Regions from separate parts of the Allosphingosinicella ginsenosidimutans genome, predicted to be linked through region 2. Evidence: predicted binding sites of a transcription regulator. Region 2 holds the regulator's gene; each other region holds the start of a gene.
The links. The regulator LexA, encoded in region 2, represses DNA repair genes until DNA is damaged. The targets are predictions, from matches to a motif close to GTTCCNCNCTTGTTCT.
Positions count from the first base shown of each region.

Region 1: the regulator LexA is predicted to act here: its motif matches at 4,282-4,297, upstream of uvrA (excinuclease ABC subunit UvrA).
Region 3: the regulator LexA is predicted to act here: its motif matches at 2,547-2,562, upstream of FRZ32_RS05480 (ribonucleoside-diphosphate reductase subunit alpha).

Region 1 is NZ_VOQQ01000001.1:824,185-831,499, forward strand. It holds gene FRZ32_RS04060 (M1 family metallopeptidase) at 1-1,050, opposite strand, end outside; gene FRZ32_RS04065 (hypothetical protein) at 1,124-2,674, opposite strand; gene FRZ32_RS04070 (hypothetical protein) at 2,867-3,421, shown strand; gene FRZ32_RS04075 (hypothetical protein) at 3,425-4,186, opposite strand; gene uvrA (excinuclease ABC subunit UvrA) at 4,309-7,315, shown strand, end outside.
Region 2 is NZ_VOQQ01000001.1:2,708,183-2,715,497, forward strand. It holds gene gltX (glutamate--tRNA ligase) at 1-327, opposite strand, end outside; gene FRZ32_RS13485 (ComEC/Rec2 family competence protein) at 416-2,536, shown strand; gene FRZ32_RS13490 (VOC family protein) at 2,551-2,892, opposite strand; gene lexA (transcriptional repressor LexA) at 2,895-3,545, opposite strand; gene FRZ32_RS13500 (anthranilate synthase component II) at 3,645-4,226, opposite strand; gene FRZ32_RS13505 (peptidyl-prolyl cis-trans isomerase) at 4,223-6,184, opposite strand; gene tpiA (triose-phosphate isomerase) at 6,309-7,058, shown strand; gene secG (preprotein translocase subunit SecG) at 7,123-7,315, shown strand, end outside.
Region 3 is NZ_VOQQ01000001.1:1,104,653-1,111,967, forward strand. It holds gene FRZ32_RS05455 (glutathione S-transferase family protein) at 1-185, opposite strand, end outside; gene FRZ32_RS05460 (dihydrofolate reductase family protein) at 182-838, opposite strand; gene FRZ32_RS05465 (winged helix-turn-helix transcriptional regulator) at 932-1,432, shown strand; gene FRZ32_RS05470 (helix-turn-helix transcriptional regulator) at 1,460-1,696, shown strand; gene FRZ32_RS05475 (hypothetical protein) at 1,696-2,214, shown strand; gene FRZ32_RS05480 (ribonucleoside-diphosphate reductase subunit alpha) at 2,575-4,482, shown strand; gene FRZ32_RS05485 (hypothetical protein) at 4,571-4,759, shown strand; gene FRZ32_RS05490 (hypothetical protein) at 4,752-5,057, shown strand; gene FRZ32_RS05495 (ribonucleotide-diphosphate reductase subunit beta) at 5,214-6,269, shown strand; gene FRZ32_RS15740 (KTSC domain-containing protein) at 6,297-6,464, shown strand; gene FRZ32_RS05505 (deaminase) at 7,073-7,315, shown strand, end outside.

The sequences.
Region 1 (7,315 bases), 1.9 Mb from region 2:
GGTGACGCCTTCGTTCAGCCAGCCGTCCGGCCACACGGCATTGGTGACGAGATTGCCCGACCAGCTGTGCGCGAGTTCGTGCGCCATCACGCCGACCAGGCTCTTGTCGCCGGCGATGATCGTCGGCGTGAGGAATGTGAGCGTCGGATTTTCCATGCCGCCGAACGGGAAGCTCGGCGGCAGCACGATCATGTCGTAACGGCCCCAGCGATAGGGCCCGTAAAGCCGCTCCGCCGCGTCGACCATCCGCTCGGCGGCGTCGAGCTCGCGCGCATCGGCATCGACCGTTTCCGGCTCGCTCCACACGCCCGTACGCGGGCCAAGCTCGCGAAAGGCGAGATTCCCGGCCGCGATCGCGATCAGATAGGGCGCGACCGGATGGGTCATGCGGAAGCGATAGGCGCGCCGCCCGGCCCCCGCCGGCTCGCCCTCCGGCGTCAGCCGCTCGCCCGACATCACGACCTTCAGCGGCTCCGGCGCGGTGATCCGCGCTTCCCAGGTCTGGCGGATGCCCGGGCTGTCCTGGGTCGGGATCCATGACCGGTTGAGGATCGCCTCGCCCTGGCTGAACAGATAGGGATAATGGCCGCCGGCGGTCTGATCGGGCCGAAGCCATTGCAGCGACACCGCGTCGGCGCCGGTATGATAATGAATCACGATCCGGCGCGCGTCGCCGATCTGCACGGTGAGCGGCCGGCCGCGCCGCGCATCGTCCTCGCCGAATGCGAAGGCAAGGGCGTGGCCCTGCGGATCGGTGATCGATTCGACCTCATAGCCGTTCGAATCGAGCACGATCTCGTGCGCGCCGGGCGCCGCCTGGATGTCGAGCGTCGCCGTGCCGGACACGCGCTTCGCATCGAAATCGAGCGCGAGATCGAGCGCGACATGGGTGACGCGCGCCACCTGCGGCCGGGCGAAGGTGGAATTGTCGAGCGCGTCCGCGCCGGTCAGGATCGGCGCCACCTCATCCGCCCGCGCCGCCGCCGGGATCGTCATTGCGTACGAGGCGGCAAGGGCGAGAGCGAGAGCGAGAGCGGCAGTCGGGCGCATGTGGGGGCATCCTTTGGTGGAAGATGCCCCCGACTAGAGGAGGAGAGCGCCCGCTGTCGAGAGCGGGCCCGGCTCAATTCGGCCGCCGACGCTCCTGCGCCTCCTGGCTGTTGGCCGGCGCGGCATGGCGGGCGTGGCCCTGAGGCTGCGGCTGCTGCCGTTGCGGCCGCGCCGCCTGCTGGCGGGCCTGGGCCGCGCGCTGCCGCGCCTGGGCCTGAGCCTGCTCCGCATGCTGGCGGGCCTGAGCCTGGGCGGCACGCTGGCGCGCCTGGGCCTGCTCGGCGCGCTGGCGTGCCTGCCGCTGCTGGGCCTCGCGCTGCTGGGCCTGACGCTGGGCCTCGCGCTGCTGCGCCTGCCGCTGCTGGGCCTCGCGCTGGTGCGCCTGACGCTGTTGGGCCTCGCGCTGGTGCGCCTGCCGCTGCTGGGCCTCGCGCTGCTGGGCCTGACGCTGGGCCTCGCGCTGGTGTGCCTGCCGCTGTTGGGCCTCGCGCTGCTGCGCTTGTCTTTGTTCAGCCTGGCGTTGCTGAGCCTCACGCTGCTGAGCCTGGCGTTGCTGCGCCTCACGCTGCGCGTCCCGCTGCTGCGCCTGGCGCTGTTGCTGAGCATCGCGCTGACGGGCATCGCGCTGACGCTCGGCCTGCTGCCGGGCATCATGGTCCCGCGCCTGCTGGCCGCGGCGCGCGCGCTCGTCGGCCTGACGGCGCTGCGCCTCCGCGCGGCGCTGGGCCGAGGCCCGACGCGCCGCATCCTCGCGCTCGGCGAGCGCGCGGGCCGCCCGCGAGCTGTTCGGCTCGTAAAGGCGCGGCGGCGCCCCGCGGAAGCTGTTCTGGCGCCATTGCTGGAACCGCTGCGCCGCCTCCGCGCGGGCGCGGCGCTCCTCGTTCCGGCGGGCCTGTTCGGCCGCATCCGCGCGCTGCCGCGCCTGCGCCGCCTGCCATTCGACCTGCCTCGCGCGGGCACGATCCCAATCCCGCCGCGCGTCGGCCACCCGACGCTGCTGGCGCGCCCAGCGTGACGCCTCGATCGCGTGGCGATTGTCGCGGGCCGAGGCCGCGCGCAGGGCGCGGGCCCGCGCATAATAACGCGAGGCCACCGCGGCCCGGCGCCGTGCCGCATCGCCGGAGATATAGCGGCCGCCTGAATCGTAGACGGCGATCAGCCGCCCGCCTTCATAGCCGTAGCTGTAGCCGGGATCGCGGACCAGGAATGGCGCGTCGGCATCGGGCGCGTAATAATAATAGCGATAACCGTCGTCGATCGGCTCGGCATAGACGCGATAATCGTCCGCCGTCTGCCAGCCATAGGGCGCGACGCCGTCATAATCGAAGACATAATCGGGCGGCGCATCGCCGATCGTCTCAAGGAGCGTGTCCGCGCGGGCGATCGGGGCATAGCCGGCGGCCGTCGCCGGCGCCGCCTGATAGGCGATCGGCGCCGCCGCCGGCAGCGCATCCGCGCCGGGCGCGACCGCGTCCGCGGTTTCGTTCTCCAGAGGCGGCAGGGCCGCGCCCTCGGCCAGGGCCTGGTTGTCCAGCCCGGCGCCATTGTCCTGCGGCTGCTGGCAGGCCGTGAGCGCCAGCAGGCCGAGCGCCGTGGTGAGCTTCAGGGTGAATATCATGCGCATGAGCAAATTCCTTCGAGCGATCAACGCCATCGGACCAAGAGTGTTGCAAATGGAATGAACAGGCCCTGCGCGCATCGTTCATCTTGGGGAATAAAAAGCTGAACGGGTTCGAACCCACGACGATCCGCACGGCGGAACGCTTTCGCGCGCGGCTCGTCTTGCGGCAGGTTCGATGCGACTGGAAGGATTGTGATGACCCGATGGCCGAACCTGCTGCCGCCGCTCCTGCCGCTTGCGATCGCCGCCTGCGGGCCCGCCGCCACGCACGGCAACCTGGCTGCGGCGCCGGCGACCGACAGCGTTCCCCGGCCGGCGGCGCCTCCCGTCGATGCGCCGCCGCGGCCGCCCGCGGCCTCCGATCCCGGCGAGGGCAAGGCAAGCGCGGCCGCTGCCGTCGAGGTCGTGCGCCTCTATTATCGCGCCCTTGCCGCGCGTGACTATGCGACCGCTTATGCGCAATGGAGGGACGAAGGCCGGGCGAGCGGCAAGAGCCAGGCCGCTTTCGCCGCCGGCTTCGCCCACACCCGGTCGACGCGCGTGACGCCCGGCGCCCCCGTCGATCCGGAGGGCGCCGCCGGGTCCTCCTACGTTTCGGTCCCGGTCACCGTCGAGGCCGAGCTCGACGACGGGACGGTGCAGCATTTCGCGGGCGCCTATCTGATGCGGCGCGTCAACGATGTCCCCGGCGCGACGCCGGAGGAGCTGCGCTGGCACATCCAGTCGGCGAGCCTGCACCGCACGCGCTGACCCTCAGGGTTCGAGATAGTCGGCGCATTCCGGCAGTGGCGCGTCGGCGATATAGCCCTCGGCCGCCGCGTCGAACCTGAAGACGCGGCGAAAGGAACAGGCGGGATCGCGCCACCAGGCGAGATCGCGCGCCCTCAGCGGCGGCGCAGTCGTGGAATCGGAATCGAGGGTCCGGCGCCCGGGATAGGTCCGCGCGTTCGTCGTCAGGATGAAGCGGGGCGGGCCGCTCGTCGTGTCGGGATCGAGCGCCAGCGTCGCCGAGAATTCATACTGATCCGCGCAGGCGTCGCGGCGTGCGCGCCGGTCGCGATCGCCGAAGCAGGCCCGGATGTCCTTGCTCGCGGCGATCGGCACCTCCAGCATCGGTGCCGGATCGCCCGAGGGTTCGACGCGGACGAGCTGCATCGTCGTCGCCGACGCGCCGCCGCCCGAATAGCCCGCGCTGCGCCGCCACTCGATTCCGATCAGCAGCGCGCCATCCGCCTGCTCCACCGCATGGTCGCGGATCGCGAAATCGCTCGCGTCCTCGTCCGCCGGCTGGTCGAGCGTGCGGGTGGGAGCGGCGCCGGGGCCGGTCACCTCCAGCGTCCAGCCGCCATTGTCGCCGCCGGCGCGCAGCCGCGCGCACCAACGCCGGTCGGGCGTGCAATGGCGCGCATCGGCGCCAGCTTCCCCCACCGCCGCGAAGGAGACGAGATGGTTTCCCGCCCGGTCCGCCTCGACGGCGGGCGCCGCCGGAACCAGCATCGCCGCAAGCCACCACATCGCCCGTCTCCCAGCCGTCCGCCTTGCCTTATCGCGCCCGCGGCCCCATCTCCAGCGGGTCCGCGTTGACGCCCCGGACCCGCTCCATTATCGCTAGAACAAATCTGGAACGACAGCCCCTTATGCTGACTCATCTCTCCGTCCGCGGCGCGCGCGAACACAATCTCAAGGACGTCGATGTCGATATCCCGCGCGAGACGCTGACCGTCATCACGGGCCTTTCGGGCTCGGGCAAATCCAGCCTCGCCTTCGACACCATCTATGCCGAGGGGCAGCGGCGCTATGTCGAGTCGCTCTCCGCTTATGCGCGCCAGTTCCTCGAGATGATGCAGAAGCCCGACGTCGATCATATCGAGGGCCTCTCCCCCGCCATCTCGATCGAGCAGAAGACGACGAGCCGCAACCCGCGCTCGACCGTCGCGACCGTCACCGAAATCTACGATTACATGCGCCTGCTCTGGGCGCGCGTCGGCATCCCCTATTCGCCCGCCACCGGCGAGCCGATCGCCGCGCAGACCGTCAGCCAGATGGTCGATCGCACCATGGCGCTCCCCGAAGGCACGCGCCTCTACCTGCTCGCCCCGGTCGTCCGGGGGCGCAAGGGCGAGTATCGCAAGGAGCTCGCCGAATGGCAGAAGGCGGGCTTCACCCGCGTACGCATCGACGGCGTCTTCCATGACATCGACGAGGCTCCCGCGCTCGACAAGAAATACAAGCATGACATCGAGGTGGTGGTCGATCGCCTCGTCGTGCGCGAAGGCATCGAGACCCGCCTCGCGGACTCGCTCGAAACCGCGCTGAAGCTCGCCGACGGCCTCGTCTATCTCGACCCGGCCGATCCGGCGCCGAAGGACCCGCCCGGCGCCGAGCGCACCGGGGTCGCAGAAGCGCTGGAGGAAGCCTCCGAACGCAATGTGCTCGCGACCCACGCGCCGCCGGGCCGCATCACCTTTTCCGAGAAATTCGCCTGCCCCGTCTCCGGCTTCACCATAGCGGAGATCGAGCCCAGGCTGTTCAGCTTCAACGCGCCGCAGGGCGCCTGCCCCGGCTGCGACGGGCTTGGCGAAAAGCAGCTCTTCGATCCCGAACTCATCGTCCCCAACGAGCATCTCAGCATCAAGAAGGGCGCGATCGTGCCCTGGGCGCGCTCCAACCCGCCCAGCCCTTATTACATGCAGGTGCTGGGCAGCCTCGCGCGCGAATTCGATTTCAGCATGGAGACGCCGTGGAAGGATCTCCCGGCGGAGATCCACGACATCATCCTCAACGGCACGCACGGCCGCCCCGTCACGCTGCGCTTCATCGACGGGCGCAAATCCTATGAGGTGGTGAAGCCGTTCGACGGGGTCATCGCCAACCTCAACCGCCGCCTGCTCCAGACCGAGAGCGCGTGGATGCGCGAGGAGCTCGCCAAATATCAGACGCCGCAGCCCTGCGAGGTCTGCCACGGCGCGCGCCTCAGGCCCGAGCCGCTGGCCGTGAAGATCGCCGGCGAGCATATCAGCCAGGCGACCGCCCGCTCGGTCCGCCATGCGCTCGAATGGTTCGAGACGCTGCACGAGAAGCTGACCGATACCCAGAACGAGATCGCTCGCGCGATCCTGAAGGAGATCAACGAGCGCCTGGGCTTCCTCAACAATGTCGGGCTCGATTATCTCAACCTCGATCGCACCTCGGGCACGCTCTCGGGCGGCGAATCGCAGCGCATCCGCCTCGCGAGCCAGATCGGCTCGGGCCTTTCCGGCGTGCTCTACGTCCTCGACGAGCCCTCGATCGGCCTCCACCAGCGCGACAATGATCGCCTGCTCGTCACCCTCAAGCGCCTGCGCGATCTCGGCAACACCGTGCTCGTCGTCGAGCATGACGAGGATGCGATCCGCCAGGCCGATTATGTCATCGACATGGGCCCCGGCGCCGGCGTCCATGGCGGCAGCGTCGTCGCGGCCGGAACGCTGGCGGACGTGCTCGCCAGCAAGGACAGTCTGACCGCCGATTATCTCACCGGCCGCCGCGCCGTGCCGCTCCCCGAAAGGCGCCGCAAGGGGACGGGAAAGAAGCTCACCCTCGCCGGCGCCACCGCGAACAACCTCAAGAGCGTGACCGCCTCGATCCCGCTCGGCACCTTCACCTGCATCACCGGCGTGTCGGGCTCCGGCAAGTCGAGCTTCACGATCGACACGCTCTATGCCGCGGCCGCGCGCCACCTCAACGGCGCCCGCCTCACCGCCGGCCGATATGAGAAGATCGACGGCCTGCAATATCTCGACAAGGTGATCGACATCGATCAGTCGCCGATCGGCCGCACCCCGCGGTCCAACCCGGCCACCTATACCGGCGCCTTCACCAATATCCGCGACTGGTTCGCCGGCCTGCCGGAGGCGCAGGCGCGCGGCTACAAGCCCGGCCGCTTCTCGTTCAACGTCAAGGGCGGCCGCTGCGAGGCGTGCAGCGGCGACGGCCTGATCAAGATCGAGATGCACTTCCTGCCCGACGTCTATGTCACCTGCGACGTCTGCCACGGCCAGCGCTACAACCGCGAGACGCTGGAGGTGAAGTTCAAGGGCAGGAGCATCGCCGACGTGCTCGACATGACGGTCGAGGACGCGGTCGAGTTCTTCAAGGCCGTCCCGCCGATCCGCGACAAGATGGCGATGCTGGCGGAAGTGGGCCTCGGCTATATCAAGGTCGGCCAGCAGGCGACCACCCTGAGCGGCGGCGAGGCCCAGCGCGTCAAGCTCGCCAAGGAACTCTCCCGCCGCGCCACCGGCCAGACCCTCTACATCCTCGACGAGCCCACCACCGGCCTGCATTTCGAGGATGTGCGGAAACTCCTGGAGGTCCTCCACGCGCTGGTGGAGCAGGGCAACACCGTGGTGGTGATCGAGCACAACCTGGAAGTCATCAAGACCGCCGACTGGATCATCGATCTTGGGCCTGAAGGCGGAGACAAAGGCGGGGAGATCGTGGCGGAAGGGACGCCCGAGGATGTGGCGGCGGAGACGCGCTCTTATACGGGGCAGTATCTGAAGGACATTCTGGCGCGGTCGGAGCGGGTGGAATCAGGGCCGGCGATCAAGCTCGGGAAGGCACGGGCGAAGGCTCCTAAGCGGGAGCGGGAGGGGGCGGAGT
Region 2 (7,315 bases):
CTCTTCCTGCGTCATCCAGCAGCGATAGGCATGGCCGCTTTCCAGCAGCGCGCGCGCGACCTCGGCGTGGCGCGCCGCGAAGTGCGACTGGAACCAGGCGTCGCCGTCCCAGTCGAGCCCGAGCCACGTCATCCCGTCGAGGATCGCGTCGATCGCCGCCTGGGTGGAGCGCGCCTTGTCGGTGTCCTCGATGCGAAGCACGAAGCGGCCGCCGAAGCGCCGTGCATATAGCCAGTTGAACAGGGCGGTTCGCGCGCCGCCGATGTGGAGGAATCCGGTGGGCGAGGGCGCGAAACGGGTGACGATGGCTTGCGGACTTGCGCTCACGCGCGGCTTCTCCAAGGATGAGGGTCATGGCGACCCGGAAGGCAAGCGCCCCTAGCACAGCGAGTCATCCGGGCGAAAGCCGGGACCGGTGAGCGACGCGCTCGCCGATTTTGCGTCCCCCCGGCGCGCCCTCTGGATCGGCGCGGTGCGGGACCGTCTGATCGAAATCGCCGAGGCCGAGCGCGACCAGTTCCCGCTTTGGCTCCCGGTCGGACTGATGGTCGGCATCGCGGCCTGGTTCACGCTTCCCGGTCGGGACGGATGGATTGCCTTCCTGCTCGGCGCCGGAGCCGTTGCGGCGGGCGGCTTCGCGCTTTCCGAGTCCAGTCGATGGAGCCGGGCGCTCGGCATCTTCGCGCTGGCCGCCGGCATCGGTTGCGCGCTCGTTTGGGTCCGCGCGGAACGGGTCGCGGCCCCGCGGCTGGACCGACCACAGCTGATGACCTTCACCGGACAGGTCGAATCGGTCCAGGCGCTGCCGGGCGATGGCGCTGAGCGATTGCTCGTCGCGCCCGTCGGCCCAGGCCTCCCGGCCCGTCTTCGGCTCAACGTGCCGTCGGAACGCACGGTTTCCGGCCTCGTCCCCGGGGCGACGATCCGCGCGCGCGCCTGGATGATGCCGCCCGCGCCGATGGCCGCGCCTGGCGCCTATGATTTCGCTCGCGCCGCCTGGTTCCAGAAGATCGGTGGATCGGGGCGCGCGCTCGATCTCGAGGTCGTGGCGCCGCCGGCCGGGCGCGGCTGGAATGCCGGCCTCTCGGCCCTTCGCCAGCGCCTCTCCGCGCATATCCGCGGCCGATTGGGCGGCGGAGAGGGGGCCATCGCCGCCGCGCTCGCGACCGGCGACCAGGGCGCGATCCCCGACGATGACGCCGATGCCATGCGGCGGGCCGGGCTTACGCACCTCCTGTCGGTCAGCGGCCTTCATCTCACCGCCGTGGTCGGGGCGGTCATGTTGCTGACGCTGAAACTGCTGGCGCTGAGCCCGACCTTGGCGCTCCGGTTCCGTCTTGTCGCGATCTCGGCGGGCGTCGGCGGGATCGCCGGCGTCGCCTATACGCTGCTGACCGGCGCCGAGGTGCCGACGATCCGTTCCTGCGTCGCCGCGCTGCTCATCCTCGCGGGGATCGCGCTGGGACGTGAAGCGCTGACCTTGCGGCTGCTCGCGGTCGGGGCCTTGATCGTGCTTCTGCTCTGGCCCGAATCGCTGGTCGGCGCGAGCTTCCAGCTGAGCTTTGCCGCGATTGCCTCGATCGTGGCGCTCCATGAAAATCCGCGCATCCAGGCGCTGCTCGCGCGCCGCGACGAGGGGCGGCTCCTCCGGCTCGGCCGCTTCCTGTTCGGCCTGGTGCTTACCGGCCTGGTCGTCGAGACCGCGCTGGCGCCGATCGCGCTCTTTCACTTTCATCGCACCGGCCTGTACGGAGCCGGCGCGAACGTGATCGCGATCCCGCTCACCACCTTCATCATCATGCCGCTGGAGGCACTGGCGCTGCTGTTCGATGCCGTCGGGATGGGCGCGCCATTCTGGTGGCTCGCGGGCAAGGCGCTGTCGGCGCTCCTCTGGCTGGCGCACATGACGGCGAGTTTGCCGGGAGCGGTCGCGATGCTCCCGACGATTCCGCGCCCCGCATTCGCGCTGATCGTCGCCGGCGGCCTGTGGATCTGCCTGTGGCGCACAAGCTGGCGCGCCTTCGGCCTCGTCGTTGTCGCCGCCGGCACCATCTGGGCGGTCGCGACGCCGGCGCCCGACCTCATCGTCACCGGCGACGGGCGCCACCTCGTGCTTCGCGACGATGCCGGGCGCCTCGCGCTGCTGAGGCCGCGCGCCGGCGATTATGTCCGCGACCTGCTGGCCGAGTTGTCCGGAGCGGAACCCGATTATTACGATCTCGGCACATTACCGAATGCTGCGTGCAGCAGCGATCTATGCATGGCCGATCTGACACGCGGCCATCGCCGCTGGCGGATCGTCGCGACCCGGTCCGGCTATCGCTTGCCCTGGGCGGAGATGGTCCGGGCCTGCGCCGGTGCCGACATCGTCGTTGCCGATCGTCGCCTGCCGCGCGGCTGCACACCTCGCTGGCTCAAGGCGGATGCAACCCTGCTTCGACAGACGGGCGGGCTCGCGATCACCCTTGGCGCCACGCCGCGCGTCGCGACCGTCGCAGCGGCCGAAGGCGCCCATCCATGGGTCGGGTCGCGCTGAGCGACGCAGGGTGATCAGCCGTGATCCGCCTCGACGCAGGCGAGCTCATTGCCATTGGGGTCGAGGAACTGGAAGCGCCGGCCACCGGGAAAGGCGAAGATCGGCCTGACGATCACGCCGCCCGCCTTCGTCACGGCTTCCAGGGCAGCATCGAGATTCTCGACATCGATGACCGGCAACGGCGCCTTGGTCATCTCCTCGGCATCGCCCTGCAAGCCGATGTCGGTGTCGCCGGTCACCGTCGCCGCGTAGGTCGGCCCGAACTCGGCCAGGGTCCAGCCGAACGCCGTCTCGTAGAAGACCTTGCCCGCGCCGATCGCGCGGACGGGCAGCTCGACATAATTCAGACGGGCCATAGTCAATAGCGCCGCAGCAGTCCCGCGAGCCGGCCCTGGATCTGGACCTGCTCCGGCCGATAGCGCTGAGGATCATATTGGCGATTGGCCGGGTCGAGGCGGATCATCCGCCCTTCGTGGCGCAGTGTCTTGAGCGTCGCCTCGGCATCGTCGATCAGCGCGACCACGATCTCGCCGTCGCGCGCCGTCTCCTGGCGGCGGATCAGCGCATAATCCCCGTCGAGGATGCCGAGCTCGACCATCGAATCGCCGGCGACCTCGAGCGCATAATGTTCGCCCGGGCCGAGCAGGGCGGCCGGAACGGGCAGGGTGTCCGTGCCTTGCAGCGCCTCGATCGGCGTGCCGGCCGCGATCCGGCCGTGGAGTGGGATGTCGAGCACGTCATTGGCGGCGCGCGGCGGCGTGGGAGGAGCAGCCGAGACGCTGGCCGCGCCGCGCACCTCGGGCACCTTCAGCACCTCGAGCGCGCGCGCCCGATTGGGCAGGCGCCGGATGAAGCCGCGCTCCTCAAGTGCCGAGATCAGCCGGTGGACGCCACTCTTCGACTTGAGGTCCAGCGCCTCCTTCATCTCCTCGAACGAGGGGGACACGCCGCTCTGATGGAGGCGTTCGTCGATGTAGAGCAGCAGTTCCTGTTGCTTTCGCGTCAGCATCCGGTCCCTCCCGATGGAACATCTGCGGAACGTGTATGGAACGTTACGGGCGCTGTCAAGCATGTGCGCGCTCCGGGCCGTCCTTGCCCGACGCCCTCCCTAGCAGGGCCTTTCCAGGAAATTCCGCAGCAGCGCGTGGCCGTGCGCGCTCGCGATGCTTTCGGGGTGGAACTGGACGCCGTGGAGCGGCAGGTCGCGGTGCCGAAGGCCCTGGATGGTCCCGTCCGAGGCCTTCGCATTGATCGTCAGGGCGGCCGGAAGGCTTGCCCGCCCGACGACGAGCGAGTGATAGCGCGCCGCCATGAATGGCGTGGGGAGGCCGGCGAACAGGCCCTGTCCATCGTGATGGATGGCGGATGACTTGCCGTGCATCGGCACCGGCGCATGTTCGATCCGTCCGCCGAACGCCGCGGCAATCGCCTGAAGACCAAGGCAGATGCCGAGCAAGGGCCGCCGTGCCGTGGCGCAGGCATGGACGAGTTCGATGGAAATGCCGGCCGCATCCGGCGCGCCGGGCCCGGGGGAGATCAGGATGCCGTCGTCGCCGGCCGCGAGCGTCTCCGCAGGGGTCAGGGAGTCATTGCGCACGACGCGCACTTCGGCCCCGATCTCCTTCAGATAATGGACGATGTTCCAGGTAAAGCTGTCGTAATTGTCGATGACGAGGATCGATCGGGTCACTCCGTCGCGCTGCCGATCAGCCGCGCCTTCACCGCCGCGATCTCCTGGTCGTTGCGGTTGATCCGGCTCTGCATCTGGATGGCCCGGGCGAACTGGTCGGCGAGCTCCTCGGACGCGCTCCGCGAGAATTCGGCGCGCGTCGCGGTGATCATCTCGGGATGGCCGCTTGCGTCGCCAGGCGTGCGCTGCTGGTGATAGACGACGTACCAGCCGGCATTGTTCGGCGCCGGGACCAGCTGGGCGCGGCGCTCGGGGAGACTGAACAAAGCAAGGAGCGGCGGCGCGATCTGCTGGCCGCCGCGTGACAGATCGGCGCGGCGCATGTCGATCGGCCGGGGCGCCGGCATCGCCGGCTGCGCCTGGGCGAAGGCCTGGGCCGGGGCGGTGCCGCGGTTGATCGCGTCGGCAATCTGCTGGGCGATCTGACGCGAGCGCTGGAGCGCCATGTCCTGGGCCGCGGCGTCCCGAACGCGATCGTGGATCTGGGCGAGCGGCGGTGGCGCGGCGGGGATCGCACGCTCGATGCCGAGCAGCGCATAACGTTCATTCTCGGTGATCGGCTGGATCACCGGCTCCGGATGCTCGGCGTCGATCTCGAAGGCGGGCTGGAGCAGCGGCTGGAGCTCGGCCGGCGCGGTGAACGGCTGGTCCGGCGACTGGCCCGCCTGGGTCAGCGGCGGGGTCGTCACGAGTTGCAGATGCTCGGCCTGCGCGATCTCGTTCAGATTGGCTCCGTCCGAAATCCGGTCCTGGATCCGGTTGATGATCGCGGTGAAGGCGTCGTTCGCCTTCTGCTGGGCGATGGCGGATGCGATCTCGGCGCGGACGCTCTCGATGGGCCGCGCGGCGGAGCGCTGGATCGAATCGACGCGAACGACATGGAATCCGAACGGGCTGCGGATCGGCCCGACGACGCCGCCCTGAGCCGCGGCGAACGCGGCCTGGGAGACCTGAGCGGACGTCGCGGTCGCGAACTGCTGCGCGGTCTGGCCGTTGAAGGTGATGTCGCTGGCGGCGAAGCCCGCGCCGCGGGCCGCCTCGGCGAAGCTGGTGCCGCCGCGGACGCGCTGCGCGAAGGCCTGGGCCGCCGCCTGGGTCGGGAGCACGACCGACTGGAGGTTGCGCGTCTCGTGCGCCGCATAAGTGGCGGCATGGCTGCGATAATAGGCCTGGATTTCGGCGTCGGTGGCCTGGGTCTGCGCGGCGATCTGGTCACGACCGATCACGGCATATTGGATCACCCGCCGTTCGGGAATGACGAAGCGGTCGCGATGGCCCCGGTAAAAGGCCTGGATCTGGGCTTCGGTCGGATGGATTCCGGCGACGAGCAGCTGCGCCGGGACCACGCCGATCGAGCCGACCCGCCGTTCGAGCAGGAGATTGGCATATTCGCGAGCGACGCCCTCGGGCACCCGCGCGGTGAGCGCGATCGGGCCGAGCAGCTGCCGCTGCATCAGCTGCTGGGCGATATCCTCGCGCAGCTCGGCCTCGGTCACGTTCTGGCTCGCAAGCGCGGCGCGCATCGCATTTTCGTCGAACTGCCCGGTCACGCCGCGGAAGGCGGGAATATTGACGATCTCGCGGTCGACCATGCGCTGCGACACCGTCAGCCCCTGCGCCGTCCCGAACGACTGCACCGCCATGCCGACAATCAGCTGGTTGATGAGCTGCTCATAGGTGCCGTTGCCGAGGAAGGCGGCGAGAGTCAGGCCCGGCTGCTGCTGGCGGGCCATGTTATATTGCCGGTTGATCGTGTCGGTGAGCTTCTGTTCCGCCAGCTTGCGCCCGTCGACGGTCGCGATCGTGGTGCCCGTCGCCTGTCCGCCGCCGGCGATCAGCGAATCGATGCTCCCGAACCCGCCCGTGCCGAAGCCAGTGATGACGATGGCCAGCAGCGAGATGAACAGGATGATGCCGGTGAGGATCGCGCGGGTGCGGCGCTTGGCGGAGGAAACCATAAGGAAATGTCGTCCTGACGAGACCGAGTTTCGCGGGGTCATAAAGGGGCCGCCACTCTCCCGCAAGCTTGGCAGGGGAGAGCGCGCCTGCTAGGCGGCGCGGCCGCAAAGGAGCTGATCCACCATGCATCTGCGCCGCAAGCTCATCGCCGGCAACTGGAAGATGAACGGCAATCTCGCCGCCCTGGCGGAGATCGCCGCGACAGCCGATGCGGCGCGCGAGATCGCCGGGGTCGATGTCGCGATCTGTCCGCCATTCACCCTGATCGCGCCGGCGGTGACGCGATCGGGTGGTCTCGTCATCGGAGCGCAGGATTGCCATGCCGCCGAAAGCGGCGCCCATACCGGCTGCGTCTCCGCGTCGATGGCGAAGGAAGCGGGCGCCCGCCTCGTCATCGTCGGCCATTCCGAGCGGCGCGCGGACCAGCATGAATCCGACGCGGATGTCCGCGCCAAGGCGGAAACGGCGCTTCGCCACGGCCTCACGGCCATCGTCTGCGTGGGCGAGAGCGAGGGCGATCGCGCAGCGCGCGGCCATGTCGCTGTCGTCGAACGCCAGCTCGCCGGCTCCCTTCCCGATTCGTGGGAGGAGGGTGAGCTTGTCGTCGCCTATGAACCGATCTGGGCGATCGGCACCGGCAAGGTCGCCACGCCCGCCGACATCGGCGAGATGCACGGGGCGATCCGCGCCGCCCTGGTCCAGCGTTTCGGCGATCTCGGGGACCGCATCCGCATCCTCTATGGGGGATCGGTGAAGGCCGACAATGCGGCGGCGATCTTCGGGGTCGCCAACGTTGATGGCGCGCTGGTCGGCGGAGCAAGCCTCACGGCGGCGCAGTTCGTGCCGATCATCGAGGCCGCCGCGGCGAGTTGAATCCCTGAAGGCGATCGACTAGATCGCCGGCGACCCGTTTTTCCGAAAGAGCTCGATGTCCGGCCTGTTCACCTTCATTCTCGTCATCCAGGCGCTGGTCGCCCTCGTGATGATCACCGTCATCCTGATGCAGCGCAGCGAAGGTGGCGGCCTCACCGGCGGAAGCCCCTCGGGCCTGATGACGGCGCGCGGCGCCGCCGACTTCCTGACCCGCACGACATCGATCAGCGCGACGATCTTCGTCATCCTATCGATCC
Region 3 (7,315 bases), 1.6 Mb from region 2:
ACATGATCGCGATCGATCAGCACCGGCATCTTGCCGACCGGCCACAGCGCCATGAACGCCGCGCGCCCCGCCTCGTCGCCGAGATCGACCTGGGCGAACGCGAATTCGGTTCCGTTCTCGTAGAGCGCGAGCAGCACCTTCCAGCAATAGGAAGACAGCGGATGGGCATGGAGCGTGAGGGTCATTGCGCCGTCTCCCCCTGGCGTTCGATGATGAGGTGGGTCGCCTTCTCGCCGGCGACCGAGTCGGTCACCTTATAGCCGAGCGCGGCAAGATCGAGCCCCTGCCAGAGCGGCTCGCCGCGGCCGAGCAGGATCGGCGCGACCGCGACATGGAGCTCGTCGATCGCGCGCGCTTCGAGATATTGGCGCACCGTCGCGGCGCCGCCGCCGATCCGCACGTCCTTGCCGCCCGCGGCCTCCCTCGCGCGATCGAGCGCCGCCTCGGCCCCGTCGGTGACGAAATGGAACACCGTGCCGCCCTTCATCGCGATCGGATCGCGCGGGTGGTTGGTGAGGACGAAGACCGGGACATGATAGGGCGGCTCTTCGCCCCACCAGCCTTTCCACGCGTCGTCGGGCCAGGGACCGCGCACCGGCCCGAACATGTTGCGCCCCAGGATCCAGGCGCCGACATTGGCCATGCTCCGGGCCGCGAAGCGCTCGTCGATCCCGTCGTCGCCGCCCTCCTCGCCGAACATCGCGCGAAAGGTGGGGGTGTGGAACATCCATTCGTGGAGCGCCTCCCCGCCCTTGCCGAGCGGATCGGCGAGGCTTTGATCGGAGCCGGCCACGAATCCGTCGATGGACAGGCTGAACGCCGAAACACGCACCTTCATTTCATCCTCCACAACCGCTTTTGATTTGCAACCGCTTGTCGGATAGGCAGACCGCTATTAAATTGCAAGCGGTTTTTGAATGGGGTGTCGCCCATGACCGATCTGCGCTCCGGCTGCCCGATCAACCTGACGCTCGAAGTGCTTGGCGATCGCTGGAGCCTGATCGTCATCCGCGACATCATGTTCGGCGACCGCCGCTATTTCCGGGTCCTGCACCGCGAATCGGAGGAAAAGATCGCCTCGAACATCCTCGCGGACCGGCTGAAGCGGCTGGTCGCGCTCGGCCTGCTCACCCGGGCGGACGATCCCGATCACAAGCAGAAGGCGCGCTACAGCCTCACCGAAAGGGCGATCCAGCTGGTGCCGCTGCTCGTCCAGATGGGCGCCTGGGGACGGCGCCACCTGCCGGTGACGCCGGAACTCTCGATCCGGGCGCAACTGCTCGAGGAAGGCGGGCCGGCGCTGTGGGCCGATTTCATGGACGAGCTGCGGACCGCCCATCTCGGCCAGCCGCCGAGCGGGAAGCCATCGGTCCTCGCTCGCCTCCAGGCGGCCTATGAAGCACTTGCGCCTGCCAAACGGACCATTGTGTAAACACAATAAATCATCTAGTCCATGCACATGGATAACCGAATCGCGCTGCTTCGGGCCGATCGCGGCCTCTCGCGCCGCGCCTTGGCCGAGGCGGTCGGCGTGAACCCGCAGACAATCGGCTACCTGGAGCGCGGCGACTACAAGCCGAGCCTCGAACTCGCCTTGAAGATCGCGGCGCATTTCGACGTGCCCGTCGAATCGATCTTCTCGCTTCGCCCCTTCCCCCCGATCGCCGACGCGCTTCGCTTCACCGGAGAAAGATGATGGACGTCCCCGCCTCGCTCGACCGGTTCGTCCACGCGACGCGCCTCGATTCGCTGACCATTCATGGCCGCCCGCGCGCGCGCAGCCTTCGCTGGTGGCCGCTGGTCGCGCTCGCGGCGCTTGCGGCGGGTTACGCGCTCTATGTCGCGGGCAGCCGCAGCCATTGGGACTGGCGCGTCGGACTGGTCGGGGCCGCGCTGTTCTACTTCGCATTCGGCGCGGCGCAGGTCGTCCCGTATTTCGGGCCGCGGCTGATCCCGGACGCCGATGGCGCGCTGGACGAGCGCGAGATGGCGGTCCGCGCCAGAGCCGGCTGCATCGCCGGCACGATCATGACCCTTTCGACGACGGCCGGCTGCTTCTATCTCGGGCTCGCACCGGTTTTCGGTCGCGCCTGGGCCCCGGCCGGACCGGCCGAGTGGGTCTTCCTTGGCCTCTCTTTCATCGCCGCCGCCCGCCTGCTGCCCGTGCTGATCGCGAGCTGGCTGCTGCCGCGGCCGGATGAGGATGACGGCTGAGAGGGGCCACGCGCATTGATCTGCCGCCGCCTTGGCCGGCGATGCGCGCGCCTCGCCCGCAGGATAATTTCGCACCCGCAACGACCTCTGCGAAACCGCCAAAGTCGCGCTTTTATCAGGGTTAACGGCGATTTACCCTCTTGCGCCAGATTCCCATTTCAAACACTATGGCTAGTGGCGCTCGATAGGGGGAGCACTAAGGGTTGTGGAGAGCGCCCGACGCCGGTTGTTGCCGGCGAAGGGCTCGCGCGGCCCTTGTGGATATCGGGGAAGAACCCGATTTAGGCCATGTATTCCCCGAAAATGCGCCTAGGATGAGCGGACGTTCCGCTGGAACGCATGGGGAACATGAGGTAAGCTATGGACTTGTCCGGCAGCAGCGAAGTGAGCGCGAGCGACGTGGCGACGATTCTGGAAACGCCCGTGAAGAAGGCCCGCAAGAGCGAGGCCGCGATCGATTCGAAATCGGTCGCGCCGCGCGCGTTCGCGATCGAGATCGACCATGGCCGCGATTCGCTGCTCACCGATTTCGGCAAGGATACGCTGCAGGACCGCTACCTGCTCCCCGGCGAGCGGTTCCAGGATCTCTTCGCCCGCGTCGCTTCGGCCTATGCCGATGATGCGGACCATGCCCAGCGGCTCTACGACTATATCTCGAAATTGTGGTTCATGCCGGCGACGCCGGTCCTGTCGAACGGCGGCACCGGTCGCGGCCTGCCCATTTCCTGCTACCTCAATTCGGTCTCGGACAGCCTCGAGGGGATTGTCGGCACCTGGAACGAGAATGTCTGGCTCGCCGCGCGCGGCGGCGGCATCGGCACCTATTGGGGGAATGTCCGCGGCATCGGCGAGGCGGTCGGCCTCAACGGCAAGACGAGCGGCATCATTCCCTTCGTGCGGGTGATGGATTCGCTGACGCTGGCAATCTCGCAAGGCTCGCTGCGGCGCGGATCGGCTGCCTGCTATCTCGATATCTCGCATCCGGAGATCGAGGAGTTCCTGGAGATCAGGAAGCCGTCCGGCGACTTCAACCGCAAGGCGCTGAACCTCCACCACGGCGTCCTCGTCTCCGACGCCTTCATGGAGGCGGTGCGCGACGGCGCCGAGTGGACGCTGCAGTCGCCCAAGGACGGATCGGCGCGCGGCACCGTCGATGCCCGGGCGCTCTTCCAGAAGCTGGTCGAGACCCGCCTCGCGACCGGCGAGCCCTATATCATCTTCATCGACCAGGTGAATCGCTCGATGCCCAAGCATCAGCGCGACGTCGGCCTCAAGGTCTCGACCTCGAACCTGTGCTCGGAAATCACGCTGCCGACGGGCCGCGATCAGCATGGCAAGGACCGCACCGCGGTGTGCTGCCTGTCCTCGCTCAACCTCGAGACGTGGGACGAGTGGAACGGCGACAAGCGCTTCATCGAGGACGTCATGCGCTTCCTCGACAATGTGCTGACCGACTATATCGATCGTGCGCCCGACGAGATGGCGCGCGCCAAATATAGCGCCGCGCGCGAGCGCAGCGTGGGCCTTGGCGTGATGGGCTTCCACTCCTTCCTCCAGGCGCGCGGCCTTCCGTTCGAGGGCGCGATGGCGAAGAGCTGGAACCTCAAGATCTTCCGCCACATCCGCGCCCAGGTGGACGAGGCATCGATGATGCTCGCGCACGAGCGGGGGCCCTGCCCCGACGCCGCCGACCAAGGCGTGATGGAGCGCTTTTCCTGCAAGATGGCGATCGCGCCGACCGCGTCGATCAGCATCATCTGCGGCGGCACCTCGGCCTGCATCGAGCCGATCCCGGCCAATATCTACACCCACAAGACGCTGTCGGGCAGCTGGTCGATCCGCAACCCGCACCTGGAGGCGCTGCTCAAGGAGAAGTCCAAGAACAGCGACAGCGTGTGGAACTCGATCCTGGAGCGCGGGGGCAGCGTCCAGCATCTCGATTTCCTGACCCAGGACGAGAAGGACACGTTCAAGACCAGCTTCGAGATCGACCAGCGCTGGCTGCTCGAGCTCGCCGCCGATCGCACGCCTTATATCGACCAGGCCCAGTCGCTGAACCTGTTCATCCCGGCCGACGTCGACAAGTGGGACCTCCTGATGCTCCATTATCGTGCGTGGGAGCTCGGCATCAAATCGCTCTATTATCTGCGCTCGAAGAGCGTGCAGCGCGCCGGTTTCGCTGGCGGCGTCGAGGCCGACAACACGCCCGAGCTGCGCGAGATCAACGTCGAGAGCACCGATTATGACGAGTGCCTTGCGTGCCAGTAACGGCGCCTCTCCCGCGGCGGGAGAGGGGGATCGCGACACGGCCGGGTGAGCGCGGCCCGGCCCGCCATGTCGGGGAAAGGAGAGACGGATGCACCTGGATCAGAATGTGAAGCTCCTCCTCGGCGCCGTCTTCGCCGCCGTCGGTCTCGTCATCCTTGTCCTCGATCGCGGCAGCCGCGGCTTCGGCCAGCGCCGGCAGGCGGGCGTCCTGTTCCTGATCGGCGGCGCGGTCATCGCCGCCGACGCCCTCGGCTATATCCATCTCAGCCATGGCTAGGGCCCGCGCGCTCCTTGCGATCGCATCGCTCGCCGGCCTTGCCGCCTGCGCGGTGCAGCGCGCCGACGCGGTCCAGCCGGCCGCGCCGGGCTTCCTTCTGGGGCTGTGGCACGGCTTCATCTTCCCGGTCGCCTGGGTGCTCAGCCTCTTCATGCCCGACGTCGCGATCTACGCGGTGCCCAACAATGGCGGCTGGTACGATTTCGGCTATTTCCTCGGCATCGTCGTCTTCGGCGTCGGCGCGCGGAAGAGCCACGTCGTCTACCGCGACCGCATCGTCAGGGTCCGCGAGCGATGAGGACGCAAGGACACAATCCCTCTCCCATTGGGAGAGGGAGGGAGCCGCGAAGCGGCGGGAGCGACCAACCCTCCGCCCGCCAATCACCCTCACCCTCCCAGGCTTTGCCTGGGCCCCTCCCTCTCCCGGCGGGAGAGGGGATCACGGAGTAGTCCAATGCCCCTTCTCGAAGCCCGCAAGCAGTACAAGCCGTTCGAATATCCCTGGGCGTTCGATTTCTGGAAGCGCCAGCAGCAGATCCACTGGATGCCGGAGGAGGTGCCGCTCGGCGAGGATTGCCGCGATTGGGCGCAGAAGCTGACCGATCACGAGCGCAACCTTCTGACGCAGATCTTCCGCTTCTTCACCCAGGCGGATGTCGAGGTGCAGGATTGCTACCACGACAAATATGGCCGCGTGTTCAAGCCGACCGAGATCAAGATGATGCTGACCGCGTTCAGCAACATGGAGACGGTCCACATCGCCGCTTACTCCCACCTGCTCGACACGATCGGGATGCCGGAGAGCGAATATTCGGCCTTCCTCCAGTACAAGGAGATGAAGGACAAGCACGATTATCTCGCGACCTTCAGCGTCGACACGGACGAGGACATCGCCCGCACGCTCGCCATGTTCGGCGGCTTCACCGAGGGGCTTCAGCTCTTCGCCAGCTTCGCGATGCTGATGAACTTCCCGCGCTTCAACAAGATGAAGGGCATGGGCCAGATCGTGAGCTGGAGCGTGCGCGACGAGAGCCTGCACTGCGAGGGCATCACCCGCCTGTTCCACGCCTTCGTGAAGGAGCGCGACTGCCTGACCAAGAGCGTCAAGGAGGACATTCTCGACGTCTGCCAGAAGACCGTCCGGCTTGAGGACGCCTTCATCGATCTCGCCTTCGAAATGGGCCCCGTCCCCGGCATGACGCCCAAGGAGATCAAGAAGTATATCCGCTACATCGCCGACTGGCGCCTGGGGCAATTGGGCTTCCAGCCCATCTACATGATCGACGAGCATCCCCTCCCCTGGCTCGCGCCTCTGCTGAACGGCGTCGAGCACGCCAATTTCTTCGAACAGCGCGCGACCGAATATTCCAAGGCCGCGACCAGGGGGAATTGGAACGAGGTGTGGGACAATTTCGACCGGCGCCAGCAGGCCAAGGCGGCGAATGACGCGCCGGAGGCTGGCGGCGAAGGGGACGACATGTTCACGCGGGCCGGGGTGGCTGCGGAGTAGGCTATGCCCCTTGTCAATTCGTCAGCAATGTATCGTGTCGAGTATGACGATAGCGCTCGACGTCTCGATATCTGGTTTAGCGAAAGTGGCCTTTATAGCTACTATGGAGTGCCGATTTCCGTTTATAACGGACTACTCTCGGCTACGTCCAAAGGGCAGTATTATAACAGCCATATTCGCGACCAATACGGCTGATGCTCTCCAAACGTCTACGGCTGGCACAGTCTTATAAAGCGATCTTTTAATTTCAAATGCCGCCATATAAGCTGACAAAATGGCGACCAGACCACTTGCGGCTAATGATCGGACTATCGGATCAGAGCGTCCAAAGATCAATGACATAGACGATCGTATCAGTTTGGAGCTTGTAATAGCGCTCGTGGGACCGGTCGGGTCGGGATGTACGACCACCTACGAGGCCATGTCGAAAGAGCTTCAGGACGAGTTCGGATATGACCCTGTCCACATTGTTCTCAGTAGAATCATAAAAGAGCACGCTAACGAAGTGGATTTGGACATCCCCGACACGTTGAGTGTCTCGGAACGGATCGATCGATACCAAACGGTAGGGAACGCGCTAAGAACCAAATTTGGCGACGAGTACCTTGCTGACCGAGCTATCGAAAAAATAGCTATCGAGCGCGACCAGAGGAAAGGGTACGCAGAGGTGGACGGAACCAGGGTCGTCCTCCCTCAGCGCCGAGCATATTTTGTCGATTCACTCAAGAATCCCGCTGAACTGCGCCGCCTCAGGCAGGTCTATGGTGACCTGTTATGGGTGGTGAGCGTCTTTGCACCCGAGAATGTGCGATTGGGAAGCCGCATCGGCGGCGGTCCGGTCAGCCTGCCTTTCTCGTCAAGTTGGTGCCGCTATATACGACAATGTCGGAGACCTTCTCGGCGTTGGCTGCAACGACGTGCCAAAATTTGGCGGCGGCTTATATGGGGAGGGCGGTGCGGCCGATCATCGCTGCTTTAGATGGCAAGATAACGAATGCCATAACGACAAGCATAAGCATGGCCTGGCTGTTAAAATTGCCGGCGCT